4 regions of the Serratia sp. AR11 genome follow, and region 1 is predicted to be linked to each of the others. Evidence: predicted binding sites of a transcription regulator. Region 1 holds the regulator's gene; each other region holds the start of a gene.

Region 1 (3,137 bases):
CTCGAACCGCACATTTCCGCAGAAACTCTGGAATACCATTATGGCAAGCATCACAACGCCTACGTGGTGAACCTGAACAATCTGCTGAAAGGCAGCAAGTTTGAAGGGTTGTCCCTCGAAGAGATCGTTAAGGCCTCTGACGGCGGCATCTTCAACAATGCGGCCCAGGTATGGAACCACACTTTCTATTGGCACTGTCTGTCGCCACAGGGCGGCGGTGAGCCTGAAGGTAAACTGGCCGTGGCGATTAATCAGGCATTTGGTTCTTTCGCCGAATTTAAACAGCAATTCAGCGACGCCGCAGTGAAAAACTTTGGCGCAGGCTGGACCTGGTTGGTGAAAAAACCGGAGGGTTCGCTGGCGATTGTTAACACCTCGAACGCAGCGACACCGCTAACCGGTGATGATAAACCGCTGCTGACCGTCGACGTTTGGGAACACGCCTATTACATCGATTACCGCAACGCACGACCTGCCTACCTGGAAAACTTCTGGGCACTGGTTAACTGGGCATTTGTGGAAAAGAACCTGGCGTAACGCGGGGAAAAACAATCAGGCGCAGCGGGCTGCGCCTGTTTTACTTGAGGGGATCAGTTCAAAGCAGCGGTGAAGCTGAAAGCAATAATCACGGCCAGTGCACAAACGGTGGTGAACAGTGACATTTTCAGATCGGTATCCATTACAACTCCTTTTCAGATTGGGTTTCCCAAGGGTAAAAGGCACACAATTAATGCGTCAAACCATTTTCACACAGTTGAACAATAAAATCTTGTTATCATTTCCCGGTTTATTATACCGATTACCTCTTCCACTTTGGCTCAATATGGGACAAAATTCGCAGTTCACAACTGTGTACCGGCAAAATGCCCCTCCTGATCAAGCGCTGACGACTTCAACACACTAAAAACTCAGTTTTCGCTTCTTTGGAGAAGGATCTACGCAGGCAAACGATTAACATCACACTTACATACTGCAACATGTGAGTTCAGGAGTCATTCTTTACATGGCAACGATTAAAGATGTGGCCAAACGCGCTGGCGTTTCCACCACCACCGTTTCGCACGTCATCAATAAGACTCGTTTCGTCGCCGAAGAGACAAAAGCGGCCGTTGGCGCTGCGATTAAAGAGCTGCATTACTCACCCAGCGCCGTAGCGCGCAGCCTGAAGGTCAATCACACCAAATCGATTGGCCTGCTGGCCACCTCCAGCGAAGCCCCCTACTTTGCCGAAGTGATCGAGGCGGTAGAAAACAGCTGCTACAGCAAAGGCTATACGCTGATTTTATGTAACTCGCACAACAATCTGGACAAACAGCGGGCCTATCTGGCGATGCTGGCGCAAAAGCGTGTCGATGGCCTGCTGGTGATGTGTTCGGAATATCCAGACCAATTGCTCGGCATGCTGGAAGACTACCGCAACATCCCAATGGTCGTGATGGACTGGGGCGCGGCCCGCGGTGATTTTACCGATAGCATCATTGATAACGCCTTCGCAGGCGGCTATCTGGCCGGGCGGTATCTGATTGAACGCGGTCACCGCGATATCGGAGCCATTCCAGGCCAACTGTCGCGCAATACCGGTGGCGGCCGCCATCAGGGCTTTTTAAAAGCCATGGAAGAAGCCAATATTGAAGTACGTGACGAGTGGATTGTTCAGGGTGACTTTGAGCCGGAATCCGGCTACAAGGCCATGCACCAGATCCTGTCGCAAAAACATCGCCCGACCGCGGTATTCTGCGGCGGCGACATCATGGCGATGGGCGCGATCTGCGCCGCCGACGAACTTGGGCTGCGGGTGCCACAAGACATTTCGGTGATTGGCTACGATAACGTGCGTAACGCCCGCTATTTCACCCCGGCACTGACCACCATTCATCAACCCAAAGAGCGTTTGGGTGAAATGGCGTTCACCATGTTGCTGGACCGTATTATCAGCAAGCGTGAAGAGTCGCAGGTGATTGAAGTGCATCCGAAACTGATTGAGCGTCGTTCGGTCGCTGACGGCCCATTCATCGATTACCGCCGCTAATTGCTAATGCCGGAGGCCGCTGTGGTTTCCGGCACCACTTCGCTTAGCCATTCCTGATTCAGCGTTTCACTGTCCCCCAGGTAATCCAACAGCCAGGCCATCGCCGGTGATGGCGTATTCTGCTGCCAGGTCAGACAACAGGGGCTGGCCGGAAACGGCTGCTGCAGCTGCAACGCTACCAGTTCCCCACGCTGCACCAATGGCAAGGCCTGATGCGCCGGCATCATGCCAACGCACAGGCCGGCACACAGACAATCCAGCGCCGAGGCCCAGTCCGGCACCACCAGCCGCCGTTGGTTGTCCAGTGTCCAGGTGACCCGCTTGGGCAGGTTGCGCGAGGTATCTTCCAGACACAGCGACGGGAAAGGCCGCAGTTGCTCATCTTTCAACAGGCCATCCATCATCGCCAGCGGATGCTGCGGACTAACCACGCACAGCCAGCGCATGTCGCCCATATCGCGAAAGGCAAACCCGCCGCCGACCGGCACCGCACGCGTCGCCCCAATCGCCATATCAGCACGCCCGTCCACCAGCGCATCCCAGACGCCGTTAAACACCTCAGGTTGAACCATCAGTTCTACGTCGGGGAAATGGCGATAGAAGTCCAGTACCAGTTGGCGGCAGCGCTGGGGTTTAACAATGATGTCTACCGCAATTTTCAGTTGGCCACGCCAACCGTTAGCCACCTGCTGACACTGGCGGCGGGTGTCGAGCATTTTTTTGATGACACTGCGTGCCTCCTGCACAAACACCACGCCGGCCGGGGTCAGTTCCACGTCACGATGACGCCGTTCAAACAGCGGAACCGCCAGCCATTGTTCCAATTGCCGCACGGTATAACTGACCGCCGAGGGCACTCGGTGCAGCTCATGCGCCGCTGCGCTGAAGCTGCCGGTGCGGGCGACCGCATCTACCACATCGAGAGAATATTCAGACCACATAACCTTGCCTTCAATTTTTTTAACAGCACCTCGCAAATATTACCGTTTCACAAGCAGAGATCCAGCCGGATACACTTGCCGGCGCTAAAAACCTGCGACAATAAAATATTAATGAGAAATACCATGCGAAATTCCTTTGGTTTTATGTTCTATCTTGCCGGCCTGAG
Region 2 (3,137 bases), 550 kb from region 1:
AGCGTATCGAGTACCTGTTGAATAAAGGGTCCATTGGCCTCGGTATAAGTTCGCACCGCCAGATAGAAGGAGCCGGTTTGATTCAAATCGGTACCGTCACCCAGTACCCGCACGCCGCCCTGCAACAAGGCCGCGGAATAGTAGGGATCCCAAATTGTCCAGGCATCGACATTGCCCTGCTGGAAGGCGGCGCGGGCATCGGCCGGGGTCAGATAGACGGGCTGAATATCGGTGAATTTCAGCCCGGCTTTTTGCAATGAGCGCAGCAGCAGATTGTGGGAGCTGGAGCCCTTCTGGAAGGCCACCTTGTGGCCCTTTAGCTCCGCGACGGTTTTGATCGGGCTGTTTTCTGGCACCAGGATCACTTCTGCCTTGGGTTTTGGTGGCTCTACGCCGACATACAGCAGATCTGCACCGGCAGCCTGGGCGAAGATCGGCGGAATATCGCCGGTACTGCCAAGATCGATACTGCCGACGTTCAGCGCTTCAAGCATTTGCGGGCCGGCGGGGAATTCGATCCAACTGATTTTGGTGTTGGGAAAACGCTGTTCCAACAGCCGATGGGTTTTTGCCAGTACCAGACTGACCGATCCCTTTTGGTAGCCAATGCGAAACTGCGCCGGATCCTGTGCGCTGGCGGCATTGGTCCATGCCAATGAGAGGATGCCTGCCAATGCGCTGGTGCCCAGCCAACGGCCCAGTGAAGAAAGTCGTTTCATGTTTATTTCCTTATATGCTGTGCCGTCAGGCGGTTTGGCGGGCAAACAGGGAAGGGGAGAGCTCGGCTCTCGGCGGCTTGCGGCGGCCCAACGCCAGATAAAAGCTTTCCAGGGCTTCTTCCAGTCGGACAGCCAGATTTTCGGCCAGGGTGACCTCTTCCCCGTCCAGCACCACCTGACTGTCATCGGCAAATACCCCGTGCAGCACTTCCTGCGCTTTCAGCGCCGCCAGAACCGGCTTGAGGGCGTAGTCCACTGCCAACATATGGCCAATGGAGCCGCCGGTGGCCAGCGGCAATACCACCTTATGATCCAGCGCACGCTCTGGCAGTAGATCCAGCAGGGTCTTCAGCGCGCCGGAAAACGAAGCCTTATACACCGGTGTCGAGACCAGAAGGCCATCTGCCTGTGCCAGTTGCTCGGTAAAGGCTTTGATCGCCGGGCTGTTAAAATTGGCATACAGCAAATCTTCGGCATCAAAATCATGCAGGGTATAGGAGATCACCTCCACGCCTTGCTGCTGCAACCAGTTTTTACTCACAGAAAGCAGTGCCGCCGAGCGTGATGGGATGCGAGGGCTGCCGGCCAGTGATATAACGCGCATTACCACTCCTTATAACTAAAAGTTAGGTTTAATCATGAAATTGTCGAGAAGTGTTTTAAACCTATCAGTAATAAGGGGAGTTACTTAAATCTCATTTTTCGATTTTGTTATGCACAAATGCGGATTGGCGGCGGTTTTGGCTCAGAAGGGGGAAAACGATTGCGTAAAAAACGCTTTTTTTGCTTTTAATCAATTCCAATTGGTCAGGGGATACCGGATAATACGCCCCCGGTTTGCAACCGGGAAATCAGGAGAGTACATGTACTACCCCCTCATCAGAAAAGCGTTGTTCCAGCTCGATCCCGAGCGTGCGCATGAATTGACTTTTCAACAGCTTCGCCGTGTCACCGGTACCCCGTTAGAATTCCTTATTCGTCAGTCAGTGCCGACCAAACCGGTAAGCTGCATGGGGCTCTCTTTTAAAAACCCATTGGGCTTGGCCGCCGGTCTGGATAAAGACGGCGAGTGTATCGATGCGTTTGGCGCTATGGGTTTTGGTTTTGTCGAAGTCGGCACCGTGACGCCGCGCCCGCAGTCGGGCAATGACAAACCGCGCCTGTTCCGTATTGTGGAGGCCGAAGGCCTGATCAACCGCATGGGCTTTAATAACCAGGGGGTGGATAATCTGGTTGAAAACGTTAAGAAATCCCATTTCGGCGGTATTCTGGGGATTAATATTGGCAAGAATAAAGACACCCCGGTTGAGCAAGGAAAAGACGATTATCTAATCTGCATGGATAAAGTTTATCCGTATGCCGGTTATATCGCGATTAACATTTCGTCACCTAATACCCCAGGATTACGATCCTTACAGTATGGCGAAGCGTTGGACGATCTGCTGGCCGCGATTAAAAATAAGCAGCAGGAATTACATGAGCGTCATCACAAATATGTACCGGTAGCAGTAAAGATCGCGCCGGATCTTTCTGAAGAAGAATTGATCCAAATAGCCGACAGCCTGGTGCGTCATAATATAGATGGCGTGATCGCGACCAATACCACGCTGGATCGTAAATTGATCCAGGGGCTGAATTATTGTGAGCAAATGGGGGGCCTGAGTGGTCGTCCGCTGCAGGCGAGCAGCACCGAAGTGATCCGTCGTTTGTCACTTGAGCTGCAAGGGCGCTTGCCGATTATCGGCGTTGGCGGAATTGATTCCCTGATGGCGGCGCGGGAAAAAATGGCGGCAGGGGCTTCACTGGTGCAAATTTATTCCGGATTTATCTTCAAGGGTCCACGCCTGATTAAAGATATCGTTAACTATATCTAATATTTTTCCTTTCATTTTCCGCCGGGGGTTTATTTATTCCCCCGGCTCGTCTATATTTTGTCCACTAGCATAAATATCGTTCGCGGAATTATCCGATGTTTAAGCGACTTTAGTGGTGATAAAATCACCTTTTGGGGTAAATATTGCGTGGCATGGGCAGCGAGAAGGATAAGAGATGAAGATAAAACCTGACGATAATTGGCGTTGGTATTTTGACGCTGAACACGATCGGCTAATGCTGGATTTAGCCAATGGGATGATCTTTCGCTCGCGTTTCCCGGCCAAAATGTTAACCCCGGATGCCTTCGATGAATGCTCTTTCTGTGTCGATGACGCCGCGCTTTATTTTAATTATGAAGAGCAGTGCAAACAGATAAAGCTCAGCCACGAGCAGCGTGCTGAACTGGTATTAAATGCCCTGGTGGCTTATCGCTTCCTGAAACCGCTGATGCCGAAGAGCTGGCATTTCTCGCAGCAACATTATCCGTTGCAACCGAAGAACGGCGAACTGGCGGCGGTTAAGGTGATGGAAAGCGGCATTGAA
Region 3 (3,137 bases), 100 kb from region 1:
GCACCACATCGTAGCCGTTGCTGCCGGCACCGCGCGCCGCGACGATTTTATCGTGCAGCGCCTCGTAAGGAACGAACTCCAGGTTAACGGTGATGTCCGGGTGCTGCTTGCTAAAATCGGCGGTCATGGCACGGATATCATTTTCGCTGTACGCCGCCTGGGTCATAAACAACGCGTTAATTTGCGTCGGGGCGGCATAGGCAGATGACAGGCTAAGCGCCAGGAGCGACAGGGTACAGATTGCCGTAGCGGCAAGGGTATGGCTTTTCATTGTGCGTTCTCCGGTGTTAAAAAGATTCTTAAATCAATTTGATTGCTTTATTGGAGGGCACCATACTGCAAAGACGATTTCCCTTTCTGCATAGGCAGTTATGACGACTTCCGGCACTAACCTTGAACATGCTCGTGCACACAACCGGCGCGTAGTGATAGAGGCTATCCGTCTGCACGGTGAACTGACCCGTGCCGAAATTGCCCGGCTGACCTCACTGACGCCGCAAACCGTTTCAAACATTGCAACAGAACTGGAACAGGCCGGTATTCTCTCCTCGCACCTGCCGCGTCGTGCCGGGGGGCGAGGTCAACCGGCCACGCCGTTGACCCTGAATCCAGATAGCGCGTATTCCATCGGTATCCATCTGGATCACCAGTCACTGCTGATCATCGTGGTTGATCTCTCAGGCAGCGTTCGTTTCCACCGGCTGATTATGGTACAAAAGCCGCAACCTGCTGCCACCTTGAAACTGATTTGTGATGTACTGCAAGAAATGCGCCAGCAGCCGGATCTGAGCTGGAGAAAAATGCTGGGCATCGGCGTAGTGATGCCGGGGCCGTTTGGCGTGGAAGGGATCTCGTCGGTCGGGCCGACCACGCTTAACGGTTGGAAAAATATCGATGTGGTGGCTGAGCTTAACGCGCAAAGTGGCCTGCCGGTGACGCTGGAGAACGATGCTACCGTGGCCGCTATCGGCGAGCGTTTGCACGGCGTAGCCAGGCAGCTTAATTCCTTTATTTATTTGTATCTCGGTACCGGACTTGGGGCAGGGATTTTTACCGATGGCCGAATTTATACCGGCCATGCGCACAATGCTGGTGAAGTCGGCCACATGATTGTGCAACCGGGCGGGCGGGCCTGCTACTGCGGCAACCAGGGGTGTCTGGAGCGTTATGTCTCGTTGCAGGCGGCTTATGAGAGCTGCGGGCTGGATCCGATGCGCGCCATGCCGCAAGACCTGCTGACGCTACCGCAGCCGCAGATCGACGCCTGGCTGGATACGGCGGTGCCGGCGTTACGCCAGGCGATCAATATTATTGAGTGTATGTTCGATGCCGAAGCGGTGATTATTGGCGGGCTGATGCCGGAAATTATCGTAGAACAGTTGATCAAGCGCCTGGCGCCACTGCACCGGTCGGTGCGCAGCAAATATCTCGACGGCCTGCGGGTTCGATTGGGGACTACCGGCGCGGATACCGCCGCATTAGGCGCGGCCGCGTTACCGCTGTTTGATGAATTTAACCCGCGCTATGAAGTGTTATTGAAGTCATAAATTTCATTCCCCCGATTTGTATTCTTGCCCGTTATTGGTGCAGGCTCACCATTAACTCAATATAAGCAAACGGTTGCTATTTAAGGGCAACCGTTTGCTTATTTGCCGCTTATTTTTATTGATTCGGATTATTGCGAGGTGAGTTTTTATCTTTTTGTTTTTAAATGAAAAATCTTAATAAAAAACCAACTGGCACGCTGCTTGCTATCCTTAAATCAACACCTGCGAACGATAAAAGACCGCCATGGCTCCCTGGGCTGAATTAACTCAGCCGGGGGCTGTGCGCTGGCCGGTAGAGAAGGAAAGCAAAATGAGCCTGTCATTCACCACGGCGATCCGTGGTCATTTTTTCGATATTGCTGCCTGTGTCGATCAACCGCAGCAGTTGGAGCAGCAACTGCGACATATTCCTGACGGATTGCTGCTGCTCGATGAAGGCCGCATTGTCTGGTTTGGCCCCTGGCAGCAGGGTGAAACGCTGTTGCCGCCGGGGTTTGAGGTCACTCATTATCAGGACAAACTGATAGTGCCGGGCTTTATCGATACCCATATTCACTACCCGCAAACCGAAATGATCGGTGCCTATGGCGATCGGCTGCTGGCATGGCTGAAGCATTACACCTTCCCGACGGAAAGCCAATTCTGCTGCGAGCAGCACTCCGGCAAGATGTCGGCGTTCTTTTTACAGCAACTGTTAAGCAACGGCACCACCACGGCGCTGGTGTTCGGCACCATACACCCGCAGTCGGTTGAAGCGCTGTTCAGTCAGGCGGCGGCGCTGAATATGCGGCTGATCGCCGGCAAGGTGATGATGGACCGCCATGCGCCTGAGGAACTGCTGGAAACCCCGGAGCAGAGCTACCGCCAGACCCGCGAACTGATTGAGCGCTGGCACGGCAAGCAACGGCTGAGCTATGCCATCACGCCGCGTTTTGCGCCCACCAGCACCCCGGCGCTGTTGGCTCAGGTACAAAGGTTGCGTGAAGAGTTTCCGGATGCCTATCTGCACACTCACCTGAGCGAGAACCTGGAAGAAGTCGCCTGGGTGAAAGAACTGTTCCCGGACAGCCGCAGTTACCTGGATGTCTATCACCAGTATGGGTTGACCGGAGAGAGAAGCGTGTTTGCCCATTGCCTGCATCTGGAAGAGCAAGAGTGGGATTGCCTGTGTCACACCGGTTCGGCCATCGCCTTTTGTCCGACCTCCAATTTGTTCCTCGGCAGCGGCTTGTTCAACCTGCAAAAGGCCTGGCAGAAACAGGTCAGGCTGGGTATTGGCACCGACGTCGGTGCCGGTACCACCTTCAATATGCTGCAAACGCTGGGCGAAGCTTACAAGGTCGCTCAACTGCAGCGCTACCAGCTCTCGGCCTGCGAAGCCTTCTACCACGCCACATTGGGTGGGGCGCGGGCGCTGTCGCTGGATGACAAAATCGGTAATTTCTCGGTCGGCAAAGAGGCGGATTTTGTGGTGCTGGATCCGGCGGTATCGCCGCTGCAAAAACTGCGGCATGAAAACAGCCGTGAGCTGGCGGAGCAACTGTTTGTGCTGATGACGCTGGGCGATGACCGCAACGTTTACCGAACCTA
Region 4 (3,137 bases), 2.6 Mb from region 1:
TCGGTGTCGACGTGCCAAATGCCAGCCTGATGATCATCGAAAACCCGGAGCGGTTAGGGTTGGCACAGTTGCATCAGCTGCGTGGCCGCGTGGGCCGTGGTGCCGTGGCGTCACATTGCGTGTTGCTGTACAAAACGCCACTGAGCAAAACCGCACAGAAGCGGCTGCAGGTGCTGCGTGACAGCAATGACGGCTTCGTCATTGCCCAGCAGGATCTGGAGATCCGTGGCCCCGGGGAGCTGCTTGGCACACGCCAAACCGGCAGCACCGAGTTTAAGGTAGCCGATTTACTACGCGATCAGGCGATGATCCCGGAAGTACAACGCGTCGCTCGTCATATCCATCAGCAATATCCGCAACATGCCCACGCCCTGATTGAACGCTGGTTACCGGAAAAGGCGCGTTACTCAAACGCCTAATTCCCTGCCAAAACAAAGGGCGCCAATCGGCGCCCTTCTGGTTTATTGCAATCTGCTAATCAACCTATCGCCGGGAACACCGGCAACAGCAGATACAGCTTAATCACAATCGCGTTGGCGATATCAATAAAGAACGCCCCCACCATCGGCACCACCAGAAACGCCAGGTGCGATGGGCCGAAGCGATCGGTAATCGCCTGCATATTGGCGATCGCCGTTGGCGTCGCACCCATGCCGAAGCCACAGTGGCCAGCAGCCAGAACCGCCGCATCGTAGTTTTTGCCCATCACCCGGTAGGTGACGAAAATCGCGTACAGCGCCATCACCAGCGTTTGCACCGCCAGGATCGCCAACATCGGCAGCGCCAACGAAGCCAGCTCCCATAGCCGCAGGCTCATCAATGCCATGGCCAGGAACAGCGACAGGCTGACGTTACCCAGCACCGATACCGCGCGTTCAAACACGGTATAAAAGCCGGTAAAGGCCAGGGTGTTGCTGAGGATGACGCCAACAAACAGCACGCAGACGAAGTTTGGCAGTTCAAACACCGTACCATTCAACAGGCCGGCGATAAGCTGCCCCAGACTCAGACAGATGGCGATCATGGCGATGGTTTCAATCATGACCAGCGAGGTGATCAAACGACCGCTCTCCGGCTTTTCAAAACCGCTTGGCTGGACGCTGTCATCCGGCGTGCCTTCCGGCGTGGACGAGTGCTTCACCAGATAACGCGCAACCGGGCCGCCGATCAGGCCACCCAGTACCAGCCCGAAGGTGGCACAGGCCATCGCCACTTCCGTGGCGTTTTCAAACCCGTAGCGTTCGATAAACAGCTTGCTCCAGGCCGCCCCGGTGCCATGGCCACCGGACAAGGTGATGGAGCCGGCAATCAGACCCATCAGCGGATCCAGACCCAGCATTTTTGCCATGCCGATGCCGATGGCGTTCTGCACCAGCAGCAGGCCCAGCACCACAAACAGGAACACCATTAATGCCTTGCCGCCCGCACGCAATCGCGCCAGGTTGGCATTCAGACCGATGGTGGCGAAGAAGGCCAGCATCAACGGGTCTTTTAGCGACATATCGAAGCTGATTTCCCAGTTAACCAGCTTTTTCAGGGCTAACAACAGAAGCGCCACCAGCAAACCACCGGCGACAGGGGCGGGGATAGTGTATTTTCTCAACAGGGGAATGCTGGTGACACATTTGCCCCCGAGGAGCAAAACCAATGTTGCCGCGACTAACGTGCCATAAGTATCAAGATGAAACATCCAGGTACTCCATGTAAGGGGAAAGATCCAATTAAGAAATAATAAGTTATAGAAAACCGCTTAGTTTTTAAAACTTGATGAGTGCGGGATTAGAAGTAAAAAACGCTGATAACACAAGAAAAAATGAACGAAAATGCGACATAACCGGCGATAAAGCTAACATAACTTTAACGCGCAACCGTTTGCTTTTGTGGGTCAAATCATTAAAATGCCTGCTTTGCCGTTTCTGGAAATGCCACACCATGACCATGCCATCCGCCGAGCTCGATGCCGCGCAAAAAACCTCTGCCACACCTCGTAACAGTGAGCTGATTTATCGCCTGGAAGACCGCCCACCTCTGCCGCAAACGCTGTTTGCCGCCGGTCAGCACCTGTTGGCAATGTTTGTTGCGGTGATCACCCCGGCGCTGTTGATTTGTCAGGCGTTAGGGTTACCGGCACAAGATACTCAGCACATTATCAGCATGTCGCTGTTTGCCTCCGGTCTGGCCTCGATCCTGCAAATTAAAACCTGGGGACCGGTCGGTTCTGGCCTGCTGTCCATTCAGGGCACCAGCTTTAACTTTGTCTCGCCGCTGATTATGGGCGGTCTGGCGCTGAAAAACGGCGGTGCCGATGTTCCCACCATGATGGCAGCGCTGTTTGGCACGCTAATGGTCGCCTCCTGCACCGAAATCCTGTTGTCGCGCGTCCTTCACCTGGCACGCCGTATTATCACCCCGCTGGTCTCCGGCATTGTGGTGATGATTATCGGTTTATCACTGATCCAGGTCGGGCTGACCTCCATCGGTGGCGGTTATGCCGCGATGAACGGGGGCAGCTTCGGCGCCCCTAAAAACCTGCTGCTGGCCGGTGCGGTATTATTGGTCATCATTCTGCTTAACCGTCAGCGCAACCCCTACCTGCGCGTTGCCTCACTGGTGATTGCCATGGCGGTCGGCTATCTGCTGGCCTGGGCCATGGATATGTTGCCGCAAAGCCAACCGGCTCCCGAGACGGCAGCCATAGTCATCCCAACGCCGCTCTATTACGGTCTGGGCTTTGACTGGAACCTGCTGTTACCTCTGATGTTGATCTTTATGGTCACCTCACTGGAAACCATCGGCGATATCACCGCCACCTCGGACGTGTCGGAACAGCCGGTCAGCGGTCCGCTGTATATGAAGCGCCTGAAGGGCGGCGTGTTGGCTAACGGCCTGAACTCGATGTTGTCGGCAGTATTCAACACCTTCCCCAACTCCTGCTTTGGTCAGAACAATGGCGTGATCCAACTGACCGGTGTTGCCAGCCGCTATGTCGGTTTCGTGGTGGCGCTGATGCTGATCGTACTGGGGCTATTCCCGGCGGTGGCCGGTTTCGTGCAACATATTCCCGAGCCGGTCCTGGGCGGTGCAACCCTGGTGATGTTCGGCACCATCGCCGCATCTGGCGTGCGTATCGTGTCTCG

The links. Region 1 encodes PurR, which represses purine synthesis genes. Its sites were predicted from a motif close to CANGCAAACGTTTGCNTG; they were not measured.
Region 2: pyrD (quinone-dependent dihydroorotate dehydrogenase) is a predicted target of PurR. The motif match lies at 1,472-1,489, and genes of this name have one in related genera.
Region 3: guaD (guanine deaminase) is a predicted target of PurR. The motif match lies at 1,631-1,648, and genes of this name have one in related genera.
Region 4: ACSOSI_RS25535 (nucleobase:cation symporter-2 family protein) is a predicted target of PurR. The motif match lies at 1,862-1,879, and genes of this name have one in related genera.

Annotation. Positions count from the first base shown of each region.
Region 1 is NZ_CM150739.1:2,489,176-2,492,312, reverse strand. It holds gene sodB (superoxide dismutase [Fe]) at 1-537, shown strand, start outside; gene cydH (cytochrome bd-I oxidase subunit CydH) at 591-680, opposite strand; gene purR (HTH-type transcriptional repressor PurR) at 1,004-2,029, shown strand; gene punR (DNA-binding transcriptional activator PunR) at 2,026-2,970, opposite strand; gene punC (purine nucleoside transporter PunC) at 3,094-3,137, shown strand, end outside.
Region 2 is NZ_CM150739.1:1,939,881-1,943,017, forward strand. It holds gene ACSOSI_RS09205 (sulfonate ABC transporter substrate-binding protein) at 1-719, opposite strand, end outside; gene ssuE (NADPH-dependent FMN reductase) at 745-1,323, opposite strand; gene pyrD (quinone-dependent dihydroorotate dehydrogenase) at 1,583-2,593, shown strand; gene ACSOSI_RS09220 (cell division protein ZapC) at 2,769-3,137, shown strand, end outside.
Region 3 is NZ_CM150739.1:2,593,883-2,597,019, forward strand. It holds gene ACSOSI_RS12385 (extracellular solute-binding protein) at 1-271, opposite strand, end outside; gene ACSOSI_RS12390 (ROK family transcriptional regulator) at 372-1,547, shown strand; gene guaD (guanine deaminase) at 1,858-3,137, shown strand, end outside.
Region 4 is NZ_CM150739.1:5,409,830-5,412,966, forward strand. It holds gene recG (ATP-dependent DNA helicase RecG) at 1-419, shown strand, start outside; gene gltS (sodium/glutamate symporter) at 479-1,690, opposite strand; gene ACSOSI_RS25535 (nucleobase:cation symporter-2 family protein) at 1,933-3,137, shown strand, end outside.